Regions from separate parts of the Kitasatospora sp. McL0602 genome, predicted to be linked through region 1. Evidence: predicted binding sites of a transcription regulator. Region 1 holds the regulator's gene; the other holds the start of a gene.

What was found. Region 1 encodes HspR, which represses chaperone genes until heat shock. Its sites were predicted from a motif close to TTGAGNNNNNNNNNCTCAA; they were not measured.
Region 2: lon (endopeptidase La) is a predicted target of HspR. The motif match lies at 2,913-2,931, and genes of this name have one in related genera.

What each region holds. Positions count from the first base shown of each region.
Region 1 covers NZ_CP197246.1:3,710,069-3,719,397, forward strand. Annotated here, with positions in the region: gene ACR68M_RS16835 (LuxR C-terminal-related transcriptional regulator) at 1-822, shown strand, start outside; gene ACR68M_RS16840 (LuxR C-terminal-related transcriptional regulator) at 815-1,807, shown strand; gene ACR68M_RS16845 (hypothetical protein) at 1,777-2,397, opposite strand; gene ACR68M_RS16850 (helix-turn-helix domain-containing protein) at 3,034-3,900, opposite strand; gene ACR68M_RS16855 (heat shock protein transcriptional repressor HspR) at 4,231-4,716, opposite strand; gene dnaJ (molecular chaperone DnaJ) at 4,730-5,866, opposite strand; gene grpE (nucleotide exchange factor GrpE) at 5,957-6,568, opposite strand; gene dnaK (molecular chaperone DnaK) at 6,565-8,403, opposite strand; gene ACR68M_RS16875 (4Fe-4S dicluster domain-containing protein) at 8,715-9,329, shown strand, end outside.
Region 2 covers NZ_CP197246.1:2,460,646-2,469,974, reverse strand. Annotated here, with positions in the region: gene ACR68M_RS11110 (HAMP domain-containing sensor histidine kinase) at 1-550, opposite strand, end outside; gene ACR68M_RS11105 (response regulator transcription factor) at 672-1,409, opposite strand; gene ACR68M_RS11100 (rhomboid-like protein) at 2,060-2,800, shown strand; gene lon (endopeptidase La) at 2,954-5,350, shown strand; gene ACR68M_RS11090 (GtrA family protein) at 5,466-6,014, shown strand; gene ACR68M_RS11085 (ABC transporter permease) at 6,004-7,032, opposite strand; gene ACR68M_RS11080 (MarR family winged helix-turn-helix transcriptional regulator) at 7,176-7,649, shown strand; gene ACR68M_RS11075 (MDR family MFS transporter) at 7,738-9,288, shown strand.

The DNA.
Region 1 (9,329 bases):
CTCGTCCATCACACGGAGGACTCCTCGCTCACAGCGGTGAACCCGCGTTCGGTGGGGGAGCGGCTCAGCGCGGAACTGCGGTCCACCGGCGTGCGGATGCTGGTGGAGGCGGAGGAGGTGCCGACACTGCTGGATGAACTGACGCAGCAGTACGAAGCGACTCCGCACCGGCTCGACCGGATCAGCAAAGTCCAGCACGTCGACAACTTCCCGGAGATCCGGCACCGGATTCTCCAGATCGAGGCCGATCTCAGGGTGGAGGCCTTGGCGGCGCAGCCCGGGGGAGCAAGGCCGGCGGGGCACCTGACACAGTCGATGGACCGGATTCGACGTTTCCTGGAGCAGGGAGGCACCAGCCGCACGATCTACGAGCCCGGAGCGAAGACGGACGCCGCGACCGCCCAGTACGCGGCAGTGGCCGGTGAATGGGGTGAGCAGGTACGAGTCCTGGGCGAGCCGTTCACCCGCCTGCTGGTCTTCGACCGGCGGGTGGCGGTGATCCCGGCCTCGGCGGACAACAGCAGTGCGGCGTTCGTGGAAGACCCGGCGGTGGTGAGTTTCCTGGTGGGGGTGTTCGAGCGTGATTGGGAGCGGGCCGAGCGCGTCCAGTGGGGGGCCGTCCGGCCGGAGGGGTCGGAAGGGGAAGGCCCTCCGGTGCACGAGCAGATCGGGCGGCTGCTGGCGCAGGGGCTGACGCAGCGGACGATCGCGAGTCGGCTGGGGTTGAGCGAGCGGACGGTGGCGGGGCACATCTCGCGGCTGCGCGAGCTGCACGACGCCGAGACGTTGTTCCAACTGGGGTGGTTGATGCGTGGTGAGTGAGACCGGTGGGGCGACGGCCGGGCTGCCGGACGAGGTGGAGCGGGCGCTGTACTTCGACCTCCTGGCGCAGGGCGGGCGGGTGATGTTCCGCGACGTGGCCCCGGCCGATGCCGGGGCGGTGCTGCGGCTGCTGGAGCTCGGGTTGCTGGTGCACAACAACCTGCCGGATTCGTCACTCACCGCCGTGAATCCGCGGTCGGTGGGTGAGCGGCTGAGCGCCGAGCTGCGGTCGGAGGGGACGCGGCTGCTGACGCGGGCCGAGGAGATGCCCACGCTGCTGGGAGACCTGACCCGGGCCTACGACGGGGCCCCGCGCCGGGTCGACCGCCTGGGTGAGGTGCAGTACGTCGACAACCGGGAGGAGATCCGGCACCGGATCATCCAGATCGAGGCGGACTACCGCGAGGAGGCGTTGGCCGCTCAGCCGGGCCCGCGCCCGGCCCAGCACCTGGACGCGGCGGTGGACCGGACCCGGCTCGCGCTGGAGCGCGGCTGTGCGATGCACATCCTGTACGAGCTGGAGACCAAGTCCGACGCGACCGCCGTCGCGTACGCGGCGACGGTGACCGGGTGGGGTGCGCGGTTCCGGGTGCTGCGGGAGCCGTTCACCCGGATGATGATCTTCGACCGTCGGGTCGCGGTGATCCCGGCGTCCGCCGACCACGGAAGTGCGGCGTTCGTCGAGGACCCGGCAGTGGTCAACTTCCTGGTCGACGTCTTCCAGCGGGACTGGGAGCGGGCCGAGCGGGTCCACTGGGGGAGCGACGACGGGTCACCCGTCCATGAGCAGGTCGGGCGCCTGCTGACACAGGGGCTGACGCAGCGGACGATCGCGAGCCGGCTGGGCCTGAGCGAGCGGACGGTGGCGGGGCACATCTCGCGGCTGCGCGAGCTGCACGACGCCGAGACGCTGTTCCAGCTCGGATGGCAGATGCGGGGAGCCGGTGCCTTCGGTCAGCCGGTCGCGACCTCGGGGGACCAGTAGCCGTACGAGGCGGGCGGCTGCTGACGCGGGATCGGGAACTGCTCGCCGGGCGCCGTCCAGAAACCCTCGCGGAGGGAGAGCGCCATGCCGGCCCAGTCCAGAGCGGTCTCGACGGTGTGGTGCAGCGCCTCCGGCGACCAGGTGTCGTCGAAGACCAGCGGCAGCACGGGGGCGACCTGCTCGATGGTGGCTATCAGCGGGTTGTGCGTGATCGCCTCGTCGACGAGCAGGACGACGGGCTTGCGCAGCGCCGAGGCCCAGCCGAGCTCCAGGCTGACACCGGCCGAGAGCGGGGCACCGACGTACGCGAAGACCAGGTCGGCGCTCTGCAGCGCACGGAAGTCGGACGGCACCCGGGGCTCCGGTGCCCGTCCGGCCACGGACCAGGCGTCGCTGTGGTGAGCGCTGTAGACGGCGGCGCCACTGCGGAGCAGCGTCGAGCGCAGGGTGGTCAGCCGAGTCCGGCTGGCCAGCGTGACCACGCTGTCGGCCGGGCCGGTCAGCCGCATGAGCGGTGCGGCCAGGAACACCCGAGCGCGCCGACCCTCGGGGGTCTGGACGGCGCGATCGCGCAGGTAGGGCTCACTCATGTCGACTCCGGGGGATGCGGCCTACCAGGCGAATCGCAGTGCCGGTCGGCGTTATGGATGGCGGCTGCTCAAACTGACTGGCCGATGATTCGAGTGGATGTTGAATGCGTAATTGAAGGTACATCGGCAAGTTTGCAGGGCCTGCTGAGACCATCGAGAGCGAACTGATCGTCCATCGCTGGCAGCTGTCGCGTCCAGGCTCGTCGGGTGTCATCTGGATGCCTGGCAGCGAGATGACGCACCGCTGGGGACCGGGGTAGTTGGCACGGTCGCACGCCATGGGGCAACATGTGGACGATTGTTCTTCTGTTGGGGATTAGTCCGACGAGGTATCCGAAGGAAGGGGTGGGCATATGTCTGGCATGCACCGGTTTGTCCGTAAGATTGTGCTGCCGCTGGTGATTGGTGCGGCCGCACTGACCGGCGGGTACTTCGCACTGGCAGACGGCGGGGCGCAGCCCGGAGCTGAGTCGGTCTCAGTTGCCAAGGTGATTACAGCTGATGACCTCGGCTGGGCATAAGCCTGCGTGGCAGGTGTGGTGACCGTGGCGCCCGGACAGGGGATTTGAGTCCTCGGGAGTGAGCCGCATCGCTCCGGGGATGCCGGGAGTGCCATGGATCACCGAGATACCGCGCTTATTCGGAGGGGCTCTCCGAGGCTCGCGCGAGGACGTATCCCAGCTGGAATAGCGAGTCGACGTTGTAGTCCTCGCGCATTTCGGCGATGTGCCGCGCCAGGGTTCGCTCGCTGATGCCCAGGCGCCGTGCGATGACGCGGTGGTTGGTTCCCGCGAGGAGCAGGTCGATGATCGTCTGGCGGAGCCGGGAGACCACCTGCTGAGGCACCGAACGGTCGCCGTCGAAACCGAGGGCGCGGCCCCAGCTGGGCTCGAAGACCTCTTCTGCCAGGTAGTGGGCGATCGCCGGCTCGTGGATGAATGCAGCGAGGCTCATGTCGTCCGCGACCGGTATGACGGCAATTCGCCGGTCGATGACGATCAGTCGGGTGTAGGGCTCGTCGAGAGTCCGGTACTGGCCCCCGGCCTTCGCGAGGGTTGCCACGTAATCCCTGGTCGGCTGGTGGTACCGCGTGCTGGCATGGTAAATGGTTCGCATTGTTGTGCCGCGGCGGAGAGTGTCCAGATCCCGCTCGACCATGGAGTCCAGCAGCTCGGGCGGGCGGGGTCCGCCCGGCTGCAAGGCCAGCGCCTCTTCCATTCCGGCGGATATGCATTGTTGCAGCTTCTGATTGATGAGAACTTTCCCGCGGACGTACTCGATGCATCCGCCGGTCTGTTCCTGAGGGTGAAACGCCAGCGCGAGCTCCTGCAGGTCGGTGGGGAGCGACACCGCACGGGAGAGCAGGTCGAGCGCCTGCCGTTGCCATGCACTGCTCAGGCTGGATGCGAGTTGGGTGGGGTCGACAGCGACAAGGGAACCCGGCTCGTCGGAGTCGGGGACGAGAAGCCCGATGTCCACCAACTCGGCAAGGGAGCTGTCCATGCCGGTCGGGTCGGTGTGACGAGGTAGGCGCCCACCATCCTTGACGACATTCAGATACAGAGCCCGAGCCTCTGCGGAGAGGATGGGCGCCCCACCCGCAGTGGCACCGAGCTGAGCTCGTCCACTCATCTGCGGCTCCTTGTCGTCGACCCGGACAGGTCCAGGTTCTGTTTCGTCAGAATTCTAGGCTGCAGATCATTGCAGGACGATGGACTCGATGACGTTTTCGCGGGGAGGTCGACTTTCCCCTCGCCGAACTCTCTCACCAAAGACTGCGCCGTCGGCACCCCCCGGTCGAGGGGTACCGACGGCTTCCGGTCGTTTGCCGGGCTACCGCTTCGGGTGCCAGACGACCAGGGCGCTGGACTGCTGGACCTGCTGGTACGGGACCAGGTCGCGGCGGTAGGAGGCGTGGACGGCGGCCTCGCGCTGCTGGAGGGCGCTGGCGGCGGTGTCCAGGGAGTCGGCCAGTTCGGTGATGCGGGACTGGAGGGCGGCGACCTGGTTCTCCAGCTCGATGATGCGCTTGATGCCGGCCAGGTTGATGCCCTCGTCCTGGGACAGCCGCTGGACCTCGCGGAGCTGCTGGATGTCCCGGGCCGAGTAGCGGCGGCCGCGGCCTGCGGTGCGGTCGGGGGAGACCAGGCCGAGGCGGTCGTACTGGCGGAGGGTCTGCGGGTGCAGGCCGGAGAGCTCGGCGGCCACCGAGATGACGTAGACCGGGGTTTCTTCGGTGAGCTGGTAGGCGTTGCGGGGTGGGCGGCGGTTGCCCGGGAGGCCTTCGCCGAGGCCGGGGCCGATGGGGTCATGGTTCATCGGGTTCATCGGGTCACGCTCCCTCCGTCGCCCGGAAGAGGGCGGCTCGCGGGTCGTCCGAGGCAGTGGCCTCGCGGTACTGCTCCAGGGCCGTCAGCGCGTCGCCCTCGACGAGCTTCGGGACCGCGACCTCCACGGTGACCAGCAGGTCGCCGCGGGTGCCGTCCTTGCGGGTGGCACCCTTGCCCCGGGCCCGCAGGGTGAGTCCGTTGGCGCTGCCGGCCGGGAGGCGGAGCTTGACCGGCGGGCCGGCCAGGGTGGGCACCTCGATGGTGCCGCCCAGCGCCGCTTCGGGGAAGGACACCGGCACGGTGACCGTCAGGTTGTCGCCCTTGCGGCCGAAGACCGGGTGCGGGTCGACGTGCACGGTGACGTAGAGGTCGCCGGGCTGGCCGCCGCGCTCGCCCTGGGCGCCCTTGCCCTTGAGCCGGATGCGTTGGTCGGCCTGCACCCCGGCCGGGATGCGGACCTGCATGGTGCGGGCGGAGCTGGCCCGGCCGCTGCCGTGGCAGACGGTGCACGGGTCGTCGACGAGCATGCCGCGGCCCTTGCAGTCCCGGCAGGGCTCGGAGAGCGCGAAGGCGCCCTGGCCCCGGCTGACGGTGCCGGCTCCGACGCAGGTCGGGCAGACCCGCGGGGTGGTGCCGGCCTTGGCGCCGGTGCCCGAGCAGACTCGGCAGGGTGCCTGGCTGGTCATCCGCAGCGGGACGGTCGCGCCGTCCACCGCCTCCTCGAAGGAGAGTGTCACCTCGGTCTCGACGTCGGCGCCCCGGCGCGGCTGGGGCTGGCGCCCGCCCCGGTTGAACAGCCCGCCGAAGACGTCGCCGATGCCGCCGCCCTGCGAGCCGGTGAAGAGGTCACCGAAGTCGAAGTTGCCGGTGCTGCCCGCCCCGCCCGGCCGGTACCCGCCCGAGCCGAAGAGGCTGCGCGCCTCGTCGTACTCCTTGCGGCGCTTGTCGTCCGAGAGGACGTCGTACGCCTCGGAGATGTCCTTGAAGCGGTCCTCGGCCTTGGTGTCACCCTTGTTGGCGTCCGGGTGGAACTCGCGGGCCAGCTTCCGGTACGTCTTCTTGATCTCGGCGGTGGTGGCGTCCTTGGGCACACCGAGGACCTTGTAGTAGTCCTTCTCCACGTAGTCCTTGGCGCTCATGGCTGCCGCAACCTCCCGAAGTCTTTAGATACGACGCTGCGGAGCCGTCCGCCGTACTCGACGACGTACGACTCCGCAGCGCACAGATTGTCAGCTTTCGGCTGCGCCGTCAGCCTTGTCGCCTGACGACTTGCCGGGCTTCTCCGCGTCCGGGGCGCCCGTGGTCTGGGTGCCCGGCTGCGGCTCGGCCACGGCCACCATCGCCGGGCGGATGATCCGCTCGCCGATCCGGTAGCCCGGCTGGAGGATCTGGACACAGGTGTCCTCGGTGACCTCCGAGGAGTAGCTGTGCATCAGCGCCTCGTGCAGCGTCGGGTCGAAGGGCTCGCCCTCCTTGCCGAACTGCTGGAGGCCCAGCTTGGCGACGACCGTCTCCAGGTTGTCGGAGACCGACTTGAAACCGCCCGTAACCTCGCCGTGCTCGCGGGCCCGGCCGATGTCGTCCAGCACCGGGATCAACGCCTCCAGGATGTTGGAGACGGCGATCTCACGGACCGTCAGCCGGTCGCGCTCGACCCGCTTGCGGTAGTTCTGGTACTCGGCCTGAAGGCGCTGCAAGTCGGCCGTACGTTCGGCCACCTCACGCTGCGCGGCGGCGAGCTCCTCCGAGGCTCCGCCCGAGACCGCCTCTTCGGCGGCCTTCAGGACGGCCTCTTCGGCGGAGTCGTCGCCGGGCTTGTCGCCCTGCGGCTTCTCCGTCATGCCTTGCCGCCCTTCGGCTTCTCGTCGTCGACGATCTCGGCGTCCACGACGTCGTCCTCGGCCTTGGCGTCCTGCGGGGCGTCACCGGCGGGGGCGGCCGCGTCGGCGTTCGCGTAGAGCGCGGCGCCGAGCTTCTGGGCGGTGGTGGAGACCTTCTCGGTCGCCTCGCGGATGGCCGCGATGTCCTCGCCCTTCAGGGTCTCCTTGAGCTCGGTGATGGCCGTCTCGACCTCGGTCTTGACGTCCTCCGGGAGCTTGTCGGAGTTGTCCGCGATGAACTTCTCGGTCGAGTAGACGAGCTGCTCGCCCTGGTTGCGGGTCTCCACGGCCTCGCGGCGCTTGTGGTCCTCCTCCGCGTACTGCTCGGCCTCGCGCATCATGCGCTCGATGTCGTCCTTCGGCAGCGCGGAGCCACCGGTGACGGTCATCCGCTGCTCCTTGCCGGTGCCGAGGTCCTTCGCGCCGACGTGCATGATGCCGTTGGCGTCGATGTCGAAGGTGACCTCGATCTGGGGCAGGCCGCGGGGGGCCGGCGGCAGGCCGGTCAGCTCGAACATGCCGAGCTTCTTGTTGTACGCCGCGATCTCGCGCTCGCCCTGGTAGACCTGGATCTGCACGGACGGCTGGTTGTCCTCGGCCGTCGTGAAGATCTCGGACCGCTTGGTCGGGATCGTGGTGTTGCGCTCGATCAGCTTGGTCATGATGCCGCCCTTGGTCTCGATACCCAGGGACAGCGGGGTGACGTCGAGCAGCAGGACGTCCTTGACCTCGCCCTTCAGGACACCGGCCTGCAGGGCGGCGCCGATGGCGACGACCTCGTCCGGGTTCACGCCCTTGTTGGCGTCCTGGCCACCGGTCAGCTCCTTGACGAGCTCGGCGACGGCCGGCATGCGGGTGGAGCCACCGACCAGGACCACGTGGTCGATCTCGGACAGGTTGATGCCCGCGTCCTTGATCACGTTGTGGAACGGCGTCTTGCAGCGCTCCAGCAGGTCGGCGGTGAGCTGCTGGAACTGGGCGCGGGTGAGCTTCTCGTCCAGGTGCAGCGGGCCCTCGGCGGAGGCCGTGATGTAGGGCAGGTTGATCGAGGTCTCGGAGGACGAGGACAGCTCGATCTTGGCCTTCTCGGCCGCCTCGCGCAGGCGCTGGAGCGCCATCTTGTCCTTGGAGAGGTCGACGCCGTGGCCGGAGTGGAAGACCTTCACCAGGTGGTCGACGACCTTCTGGTCCCAGTCGTCACCACCGAGGTGGTTGTCACCGTTGGTGGCCTTGACCTCGACGACGCCGTCGCCGATCTCGAGCAGCGACACGTCGAAGGTGCCACCGCCGAGGTCGAAGACCAGGATCGTCTGGTCGTCCTTGTCCAGGCCGTAGGCCAGCGCGGCGGCGGTCGGCTCGTTGACGATGCGCAGGACGTTGAGGCCCGCGATCTCACCGGCCTCCTTCGTCGCCTGGCGCTCGGAGTCGGAGAAGTACGCGGGGACGGTGATGACCGCGTCGGTCACCGTCTCGCCCAGGTACGCCTCGGCGTCGCGCTTCAGCTTCTGCAGGATGAAGGCGCTGATCTGCTGGGGGTTGAAGTCCTTGCCATCCAGGTTGATCTTCCAACCCGTACCCATGTGGCGCTTGACCGAACGGATCGTCCGGTCGACGTTGGTGACCGCCTGGCGCTTGGCGACCTCGCCGACGAGCACCTCGCCGTTCTTGGCGAAGGCGACGACGGACGGCGTGGTCCGGGCGCCCTCGGCGTTCGTGATGACGGTGGGCTCGCCACCTTCGAGAACGCTGACGACCGAGTTCGTCGTACCGAGGTCGATACCGACCGCGCGTGCCATCGTAGATACCTCCACAGAGAAGTTGAGCTTTACAGGCTCAAGCATGCATGACGGCCGCGAGGTCGTCAACAGCTATGAGTCTGGTCGGCGCAACTTTACTGCGCGCTTATGTGTGGAGGTGCGGTGACGGGCCGGTTGGGCCATGCGGGTGAGCGTGCCCTAAGTGACTGCCGCCATACCCTGCGCGTCTTCTGGACGCGTGTTAACGGGCGGTAATGTCCGCCCCGAGTCGGCTCAGTAAGTTACCGGCGAGTACTATTGACCGAACCCTTGTATCCCTTGCCCCTCAGCCCGCAGGAGACAGAGAGCCGATGCAGCTAGCAGCGATCGTCATCTCGCTGGTCATCACAGTGATCGGCATCGCGCTCGCCACCCGTGCGGGCATGTACATCTACCAGGTGGTGAAGACCGGCCAGCCGGACACCACCCGGACCGGCAACCCGGTGCAGCGCACGAAGACCGTGGCCGTCGAGTTCCTCGGCCACACCCGGATGAACCAGTGGGGCATCGTCGGCGTCGCGCACTGGTTCGTCGCGGTCGGCTTCTTCAGCCTCTTCCTCACCATCGTCAACGCCTTCGGGCAGCTCTTCGACGTGAACTTCAAGCTGCCGGTCATCGGCGGCTGGCTGCCGTACGAACTCTTCGTCGAGTTCGTCGGCACCTTCACCGTGCTGGGCATCGCCACCCTGATGGTGATCCGACTGCTCAGCCTGCCCTCCAGGGCCGGCCGCAAGTCCCGCTTCGCCGGCTCGATCGCCTGGCAGGCCTTCTACGTCGAGTACACGATCCTCGGCATCGGCGTCTGCATCATGCTGCTGCGCGGCCTGGAGGGAGCGCTGGAGGACGTCGGTGCGTACGACGCCACGTACCTGGTCTCGTACCCGCTGGTCTGCGCCTTCCGCAACCTCTCGCACCCCGCCATCACG
Region 2 (9,329 bases), 1.2 Mb from region 1:
CGGCGCCCAGCGTGCGCGGGTTGGGCTGCACGACGCCGTCCACCACGTTCTCCAGGACGGCGCGCAGTGCGGCGATCGGGGTGCGCAGTTCGTGCGAGACGTTGGCGATCAGCTCCCGGCGGTGCCGGTCGGACGCCTCCAGATCACCGGCCATCCGGTTGAAGGTCTCGGCCAGCTCACCGATCTCGTCCCGCGAGGAGACCTCGACGCGGCGGCTGTAGTCGCCGCCCGCCATCGCGTGTGCGGCGGCCGTCATCTCGCGCAGCGGGGCGGTCAGCCCGTGGGCGAGGAACTGCATGAAGAGCAGGGAGGCGATCATCGAGAAGACCATGATGACCCGGATCTCGGTCCGCGAACGGACGGCGACCTCCATCATGCCGGTGGCCAGGAACACCGAGACGATCACCAGCAGGGCGAGCTTGCCCTTGATCGAGCGGACCGGGTCGAGCGGCCTGATGTCGGCCCAGACGCGGCTTGCGGCGCGCGCGGCCAGCCCTCGGCGCGGGTTGTCGCCCGCGCGTGCCCCGTTGCGTTGCTGTGGAAAGGTCATGTCGCCTCTGAGTCATCCCCCCGCGAATGCTCCGACGTGACACGTGGGACGTAGGGCCCCCCGGAGGCCCGAACGCCCGGTGTCACCTGCCCTCCGCCGTGGCTGACGCCTGGCGGAGGGGTCACTGCGAGAGGGGTGCCTCCAGGGCGTACCCGACGCCGTGCACCGTACGGATCCAGCTCGCGCCGATCTTCCGGCGCAGTGCCTTGACGTGGCTGTCGACCGTGCGGGTGCCGGAGGCGTCCGTCCAGTCCCAGACCTCCGCCAGCAGCTGCTCGCGGGTCAGTACCGCGCGCGGCTGCGCCGCCAGGCAGGCGAGCAGGTCGAACTCGGTCGGCGTCAGGTGGACGTCGCCCGAGCCGAGCCGGACTCTGCGCTGGACGTGGTCGATCTCCAGTTCGCCGAACCGGAGGCTGCCGAGCGCGGGAGTGCGGGCGGCCTGCTGGGCCCGCTCGACCCGGCGCAGCAGCACGTTCACCCGCGCCGCCAGCTCGCGCATCGAGAACGGCTTGGTCATGTAGTCGTCCGCACCGACCCCGAGACCGACCAGCAGGTCCGTCTCGTCGTCGCGGGCGGTCAGCATCAGGACGGGTACCGGGCGCTGTGCCTGGATGCGCCGGCACACCTCCAGGCCGTCGAAACCGGGCAGCATCACGTCGAGCACGACGAGATCGGGTTGCCAGGTGTGGAAGCCGTCCACCGCGCCGGGCCCGTCGTGGGCCACGGCGACCTTGAAGCCCTCCGCTCCGAGCCGGGCGGCGATCGACTCGGCGATCGTCGGCTCGTCCTCCACCACGAGCACGCGTCGTTGCGTACTCACCGCTCCGTTGCTGCTGCTGTCCTGCTGAATCTCTGTCACGGTCACGCCACCGCCCCCAGGGCTGCGGGCCGGCTGCCTGTGGGGACAGCGGGCTCCGCTCGTAGTCGTCTTGTTCCGTCGTGGGCTGTGCCCCGCAGGCGGGCTCCGTACCGTGCCGTCCGCCGTCGGCACCGGAGTGGAGAGCCCGTGGTTCCTGCCACCGGTCTCTCCGCACTTTCCGCACTGTTCGCAGCGTACGGACACTGCGAGTGTCCCGGCAGGTCAACCGGACATATCCGGCCTGTGGGCCGGTGCCGACCCTGGTCAGGACGGGGCACGGGGCGATACCTTACCCGGCAAAAATATCGCCCGTAACGGTGCGTATGCACCCGAGGTGATGACAGACTCGCCCCCGGAGCTGCTACTTGTCCGTAAACAAAGGGCAGCGCCGTGCCAGGGCGGGCGAGCTGCTGACAGATCTTCACAGCTCATCCTCAGCAAGCTCTCAGAAGTGCAACGTATCGTGGGCACGACAAGTTTTGAGTAACGATGTTGTGTGCGGTTCAGGGGGCGGAACGACAGGTGCGGCGGCCGAGTGTGCCGCCGGTGCGGCGGCCGGTACCGACGGCCGGACTGGAGGCGACATGGCGGACTCGCGACGAGACACGACGCTGCCCCGCGAGCCCCTGCAGACGCTCATGTCAGTGCCCGTGTCAGCACCCCTCGCGCTGACCCCCGTGCCGTACGGCGCACTCCGGTACGGGCTGCGCGGCTGGCTGCTCGCCGGGGTCGGGCGGCTGCTGCCGACTCCCCGGCAGAACCGCTTCGCGCTCGGCTACCTCGCGGTCCTGCTCGGCACCACCGTCTTCTCCCGCCTCGCCGACCCGCAGCTCGTCCACCGGCTGCAGGAGTTCTCCAGCACCGACGGGCACAACCTGCTGCACCGGCCGGTGCTCGCGCTGCTCTTCAGCGGCGTCTGGGTGGCCGGCCCGGTCTGGATGCCGTACCTCTGGGCCTTCGCCCTCACCGTCGCCCCGCTGGAGCGGCGGGTCGGCCCCTGGCGGGCGGCCGGCGTCTTCGCTGCCGGACACGTGGCGGCCACCCTGCTCTCGCAGGCCGTCGTCGCCGTCGGCGTCGCGACCGGGCGGGTGCAGCCGAGCGCCCTCGACGCCCTGGACATCGGCATCAGCTACGGCGTCCTCGCCAGCCTCGGCGCACTCGCGGGCCTGCTCCGGCCCCCGGGCCGCCTGCTGGCCCTCGGGGCGGCCGGCGCCCTGATCGCCCATCAGTACCTGAACGACCAGGACCTCGTCACCGGCGTCGGCCACCCGGCGGCCCTGCTGATCGGCATCAGCCTCTGGAGCCGCCTGCGCGGTGGCCCCGGCGCGGGCCGGCGGTTCCGGATGCGGCTGCGTCTTCGCCGCCCCGAGCTCGTCGCCGCCAACGGCTGACCTCTCCTCTTTCTTACGCAACCCGCGCGGCCGTTCCTGCTGGTCGGTCGCGTCTGTCGGCGTGCTCGCTCAGAGCGAACACCGCCGTGGGAACAATCCGCGTCCGCCAACCCTTAGTCAGGTCAACTCAACTTCGCTGACTGGGGAGAGATCATGGCATCGACGTCCACTCCGCTCACTCTGCCCGTGCTGCCGCTCGACGACGAGGTCGTGCTGCCCGGCATGGTCGTCCCGCTCGACCTCAAGGACACCGAGGTGCGCGCCGCCGTGGAGGCGGCCAGGAGCGCCGCCACGGGCGGGGCGAAGCCGCAGGTGCTGCTGGTGCCCCGGCTCGACGGCTCGTACGCGGCGGTCGGCACCCTGGCGACCGTCGAACAGGTGGGGCGGCTGGCGGACGGCGACCCCGCGGCGCTCGTCCGCGGCATCCGCCGGGTGCGGATCGGCACCGGCACCACCGGCCCCGGCGCCGCGCTCTGGGTCGAGACCAGCAGCTTCCGTGAATCCGACGCCGGGCTGCCGGTCGCCGGGCGGGCCGCAGAGCTGGTCCGCGAGTACAAGGCGCTCTCCACCCAGTGGCTGCGCAAGCGCGGCGCCTGGCAGATCGTCGACCGCGTCGCCCAGATCGAGGGCGTCGGCGAGCTCGCCGACAACATCGGCTACGCCCCCTTCGCGACCGCCGAGCAGAAGCTGAAGGCGCTGCTGGAGGCCGACCAGGTGGCCCGCCTGGAGTACGCGCTGACGCTGCTGCGCGACCACCTCGCCGAGGAGGAGGTCAACGACACCATCCGCAAGGACGTGGAGGAGGGGGTCGCCAAGCAGCAGAAGGAGTTCCTGCTCCGCCGCCAGCTGGAGGCCGTCCGCAAGGAGCTGGCCGAGTTGAACGGCGAGGCCGCCGACGAGGAGGGCGACTACCGCGCCCGGGTCGAGGCGGCGGACCTGCCGGAGAAGGTGCGGGAGGCCGCGCTCAAGGAGGTCGACAAGCTGGAGCGCTCCTCCGACCAGTCGCCCGAGGGCTCCTGGATCCGTACCTGGCTGGACACGGTGCTGGAGCTGCCGTGGAACGAGCGCACCGGCGACGCGTACGACATCGCGGGCGCGCGGGCCGTGCTGGATGCCGACCATGCGGGCCTGGCCGACGTGAAGGACCGGATCGTCGAGTACCTGGCCGTGCGCAAGCGGCGCGAGGACCAGGGGCTCGGGCTGGTCGGCGGCCGTCGCGGGGGAGCGGTGCTGGCGCTGGTCGGGCCGCCCGGGGTCGGCAAGACCTCGCTCGGCGAGTCGGTGGCGCGCGCGATGGGGCGCAAGTTCGTGCGGGTCGCGCTCGGCGGCGTCCGGGACGAGGCCGAGATCCGGGGCCACCGGCGCACCTACGTCGGCGCGCTGCCCGGCCGGATCGTCCGCGCGGTCAAGGAGGCCGGCTCGATGAACCCGGTCGTGCTGCTGGACGAGATCGACAAGGTCGGCTCCGACTACCGGGGCGACCCGGCGGCGGCCCTGCTCGAGGTGCTCGACCCGGCGCAGAACCACACCTTCCGCGACCACTACCTGGAGGTCGAGCTCGACCTCTCCGACGTGGTCTTCCTGGCGACCGCCAACGTGCTGGAAGCCATCCCGGAGGCACTGCTCGACCGGATGGAGCTCGTCCGGCTGGACGGCTACACCGAGGACGAGAAGGTCGTCATCGCCCGCGACCACCTGCTGCCGCGCCAACTGGAGCGGGCCGGGCTGAAGCCCGAGGAGGTGACCGTCGCCGAGGGCGCCCTGCGCAGGCTCGCGGGGGAGTACACCCGCGAGGCGGGCGTCCGGAACCTGGAGCGCTCGGTCGCCCGCATCCTGCGGAAGATCACCGCGCAGAGCGCGCTCGGCGAGCGCGAGCTGCCCGTCGAGATCGGCCCCGACGACCTGCGGGCGCTGATCGGCCGGCCGCACCACACCCCCGAGGCGGCCCAGGAGCCCGCCGAGCGGCGCACCGCCGTCCCCGGCGTCGCCACCGGCCTGGCCGTGACCGGCGCGGGCGGTGACGTCCTCTACATCGAGGCCTCGCTCGCCGACGCCGAGACCGGCGGCACCGGGCTGACCCTGACCGGCCAGCTGGGCGACGTGATGAAGGAGTCCGCCCACATCGCGCTCTCCTACCTCCGCTCGCGCGGCGCCGAGCTGGAGCTGCCCGTCACCGGCCTGCGGGAGCGCGGCATCCACCTGCACGTCCCCGCCGGAGCCGTCCCCAAGGACGGCCCCAGCGCCGGCATCACCATGACCACGGCCCTGGCCTCGCTGCTCTCCGGCCGCAAGGTCCGCACCGACGTGGCAATGACGGGCGAGGTCTCGCTGACCGGCCGCGTCCTGCCGATCGGCGGCGTCAAGCAGAAGCTGCTCGCCGCCGACCGGGCCGGGCTCACCACCGTGATCATCCCCAAGCGCAACGAGCCCGACCTCGACGACGTCCCCGCCGAGGTCCTCGACCGCCTCACCGTCCACCCGGTGGCCGACGTCCGCGAGGTGCTGGCGCTGGCCCTGGAGCCGGCGGAGATCCTGGTGGCCGCCGCCTGACGCACCCGGCCGAACCTCAGGGGCGCGGGGTCCTCCCCGCGCCCCTGTTCGGTTGCCCCGAGCCGTCCGGTGCTGCCGGTACGCGGGGTGGAGCCCGCCGTGCGAGACTGCCAAAATGCCGTCACCCACTCAGCGGGCCCTGGCCCGGGTACCCGACCGGCTGCGTCCCTTCCTGGTGCGGCACCGCAAGCTGGTGAAGTTCCTGCTGGTGGGCGGCAGCTGCTTCGTGCTGACCATGGTCGTCAACTTCACGCTCAAGCTCACCGTGCTGCACGAGAAGCCGGTCGTCTCGTTGACCATCGCCACGGTGCTGGCCACCGTGGTGTCGTACGTGCTCAACCGGCAGTGGTCGTTCCGGACCAACGGGAGGCAGCGCGAGGCGGCGCTGTTCTTCGTGGTGAGCGGGCTCGCGGTGCTCGTCAACGACGCGCCGCTGATCGTCTCCCGGTACGTCTTCGACCTGCGTGAGCCCGCCGTCAGCTACTCCGGCCAGGAGATCGCCGACTTCGTGAGCGGGATGATCCTCGGCACGCTGCTGGCGATGGTCTTCCGCTACTGGGCGATGAAGCGCTGGGTCTTCGTGCGGTACGACACCGACACCGACACGGCGGCCCCGGCCGGGCGGCCGGAGCCGGAGACGGAGCCGCAGGGCGTCAGGCCGTGACCTCCCGGCCGGCGCCGGGCCTGCGGAGCACGGTGACCATCGTGACGAGCAGCCCGAGCAGCGCCCAGACGAACAGCACCAGCAGCGGCACGCCGATGTTGGTGGCGCCGAAGTAGGCGATCGAGCGGGCGGTGTCGGTGCCCGCGCCGTTGGGCATCCAGGCACCGATCGCCCGCCAGAACGGCGGCAGCATCGGCGGCGGGTAGACGCCGCCCGCGCTGGGGTTGCCGAGCACCACGAAGATCAGCACGGCCAGGCCGATCCCGACGACGTCGAAGAGGCACTGCAGGGCCATCGTCGTGGTGCCGACCGCGAAGACCACCAGGCTGCCCAGGCCGATCAGGCCCCAGAGCGAGCCCGGCAGCGCGTTCAGGATCGGGCCGATGATCAGCGCGCCGCCGATGCCCGCCGCGATCGAGTAGACCGCCAGGGCGCCGAGCCGGATCACCGCCCGGTTGGAGTTGGCGGGCCGGGCGCCGGAGCTGATGGCGAGGATCGAGGCGACGAGGTAGCCGCCGACGCACCAGCCGATCACCAGGTAGAAGGAGGAGAGCCCGCTGGCGTCGCCCTTGGCGAGTGGCGCGACGTCCTGGGTCTTCACGGTGCGGCCCTGGGCCGAGTCCAGCGCGGTGACGATCGTCTGTGCGGCCTTCACCGCGGCCGGGCCGCGGGCTCCGCCGACGAGCAGGGTGTCCTCGGTGCCGGCCGGGTCGAAGACCAGTGCGGCGTAGATCTTCTGGTCCCTGATCCGCGCGGTGGCTTCGGCCGGGTCGGTGGCTGTGCTCGCCTTCACCGCGTCGTCCGGCACGGACTCCAGTGCGCCCACCAGCTTCGGGCTGACCTGCGGCGGGGCGACGACGGCGATCGACAGCTCGTGCGGGGCCGGGTGGTGCAGGGCGCCGACGTAGGAGGTGATGAAGCCGAGCTGGAGCAGCAGGACGCCGATCACCAGCAGCGCTGCGCGTGGGGTGACGGCGTCCTTCAGTTCGGCGAGGAATCCCCGGGCCGGCGTGTCCATCGGCTGCGCTCCTTAAGAGAGGCGAAGAGCGGGGAAAACCCTGCTTATCGCTACCAAACGGCCAAAACCGATACTTCATATCATGAAACAGTTGGCGGTCCGGGGAGGCCCGGCCGGGCAGGGCCTACGGGATACTGGGCGCCATGAGTGACGAGGCGGCAGCCGAGGAGGCGTTCCTGGCGGTGGAGCGGGAGGTCGCTCTGCTGTTCCGGCGGGGCCGGTCGCGGGCGGCCGACATGTCCCGCCGGGTGCACCCGGCCCTGGAGGGCGTCGCGTACAGCCTGCTGGGCTTCATCGAGGAGTCGGCGCCGGTGCGGCTGACCGACATCGGGCTGCACTTCGGGGTCGGCAAGGCGACCATCAGCCGGCAGATCAAGGTGCTGGAGGGGCTGGGCCTGGTCGCCCGCGAGGCCGATCCGCTGGACCGCCGCTCCTCGCTGGTCTCGCTCACCGAGGACGGCGCGGTGCGTTACCTGCGCGCCCGGGGCGGGCGGATGGCGCGCTTCAGGGAGCTGATGGCGACCTGGGAGACGGTGGACGTCGAGCAGTTCGCCGACCTGCTCCAGCGCTTCAACGACCTGACCGGCGAGCCCGGGATCGACGCCGAACGCAGCTGATGCTTTGACCCGAAGAATGTTGCCCAAGTCAACCATCTCTGCTTATGGTTGCCTCAGGCAACGACTTTCTCGTCGAAGGACACCGCAGATGACAGACTCCCCGCCCGCCCCCATGAGCCATCGCCAGGTGCTCGAAGCCATGTCAGGGCTGCTGCTCGGCCTCTTCGTGGCCGTGCTGTCCTCGACCGTCGTCTCCAACGCCCTGCCGCGCATCCTCACCGACCTGCACGGCGGCGAGTCCGCGTACACCTGGGTCATCACCGCCGCGCTGCTCTCGCTCACCGCCTCCACCCCGATCTGGGGCAAGCTCTCCGACCTGGTCAGCAAGAAGCTGCTGGTGCAGATAGCACTGGTGATCTACATCGTCTCCTCGGCGCTCGCCGGGCTCTCGCAGAACACCGGCGAGCTGATCGCCTGCCGCATCCTCCAGGGGGTCGGCGCGGGCGGTGTCACCGCGCTCGCCCAGATCTGCCTGGCCTCGATGGTGCCGCCGCGCGAGCGTGGCCGGTACAGCGGCTACTTCGGCGCGGTCTTCGCCCTCGCCACCATCGGTGGCCCGCTGATCGGCGGCGTCATCGTCGACACCAGCTGGCTCGGCTGGCGCTGGTGCTTCTACGTCGGCATCCCGTTCTCGCTGGTCGCGATCTTCGTCCTCCAGCGCACGCTGAACCTGCCGGTGGTGAAGCGGAAGGCCAAGATCGACTACCTCGGCGCGCTGCTCATCACCGGCGCCGTCAGCCTGCTGATGATCTGGATCAGCCTGGCGGGCAAGAACTACGCCTGGCTCTCCTGGCAGACCGCCGCGATGGTCGGCGGCGGGCTCGTGCTGGCGGCCCTGTTCGTCCGGGTCGAGCAGCGGGCCGCCGAGCCGATCGTGCCGCTGGATCTCTTCCGCCACCGCACCGTCACGCTCGCCGTCATCGCCAGCGCGTTCGTCGGGATCGGCATGTACGGCGCGACGACCTTCCTCAGCCAGTACTTCCAGCTGGCCAAGGAGAAGTCGCCGACGATGGCCGGCATCCTGACCCTGCCGATGATCATCGGCCTGGCCCTCTCCTCGACGGTCGCCGGGAAGCTGATCACCCGGTACGGCCGGTGGAAGGTCTTCCTCGTCGCCGGGACCTTCCTGCTGACCGTCGGCTTCGCCCTGCTCGGCACCGTCCGGGCCGACACCTCGTACGGCGTCCTCTCGGTCTACATGGCCGCCGCCGGTGTCGGGCTCGGGCTGACCATGCAGAACCTCGTCCTCGCCGTCCAGAACACCGTGCCGCGCCACGAGCTCGGCGCGGCCAGCTCCACCGTCACCTTCTTCCGGACGATGGGCGGCGCGATGGGCGTCTCGGCCCTCGGCGCGCTGCTCGCCAACCGGGTCGGCCACTACCTGACCGCCAACCTCGCGGCCGCCCACCTCCCGGCGGCCGGGGCCGTCGGCGGCGGTGAGATCCCCGACCTGCACCGCCTGCCCGCACCGCTCGTCCCGCTGGTGACGGACGCGTTCGGCCACGGCGTCGGCACGGTCTTCCTGGTCGCCGCGCCCTTCGCGCTGGTCGCCTTCCTGGTCGTCCTGCTGATCCGCGAGGTGCCGCTGCGGACCGTCGAGGCGCCCTCGACGGAGACTGAGCCGGCGCTCGCGCGCTAGCCGCAGATGCAGAGAGGGGCACGGGGCGAAAGCCCCGTGCC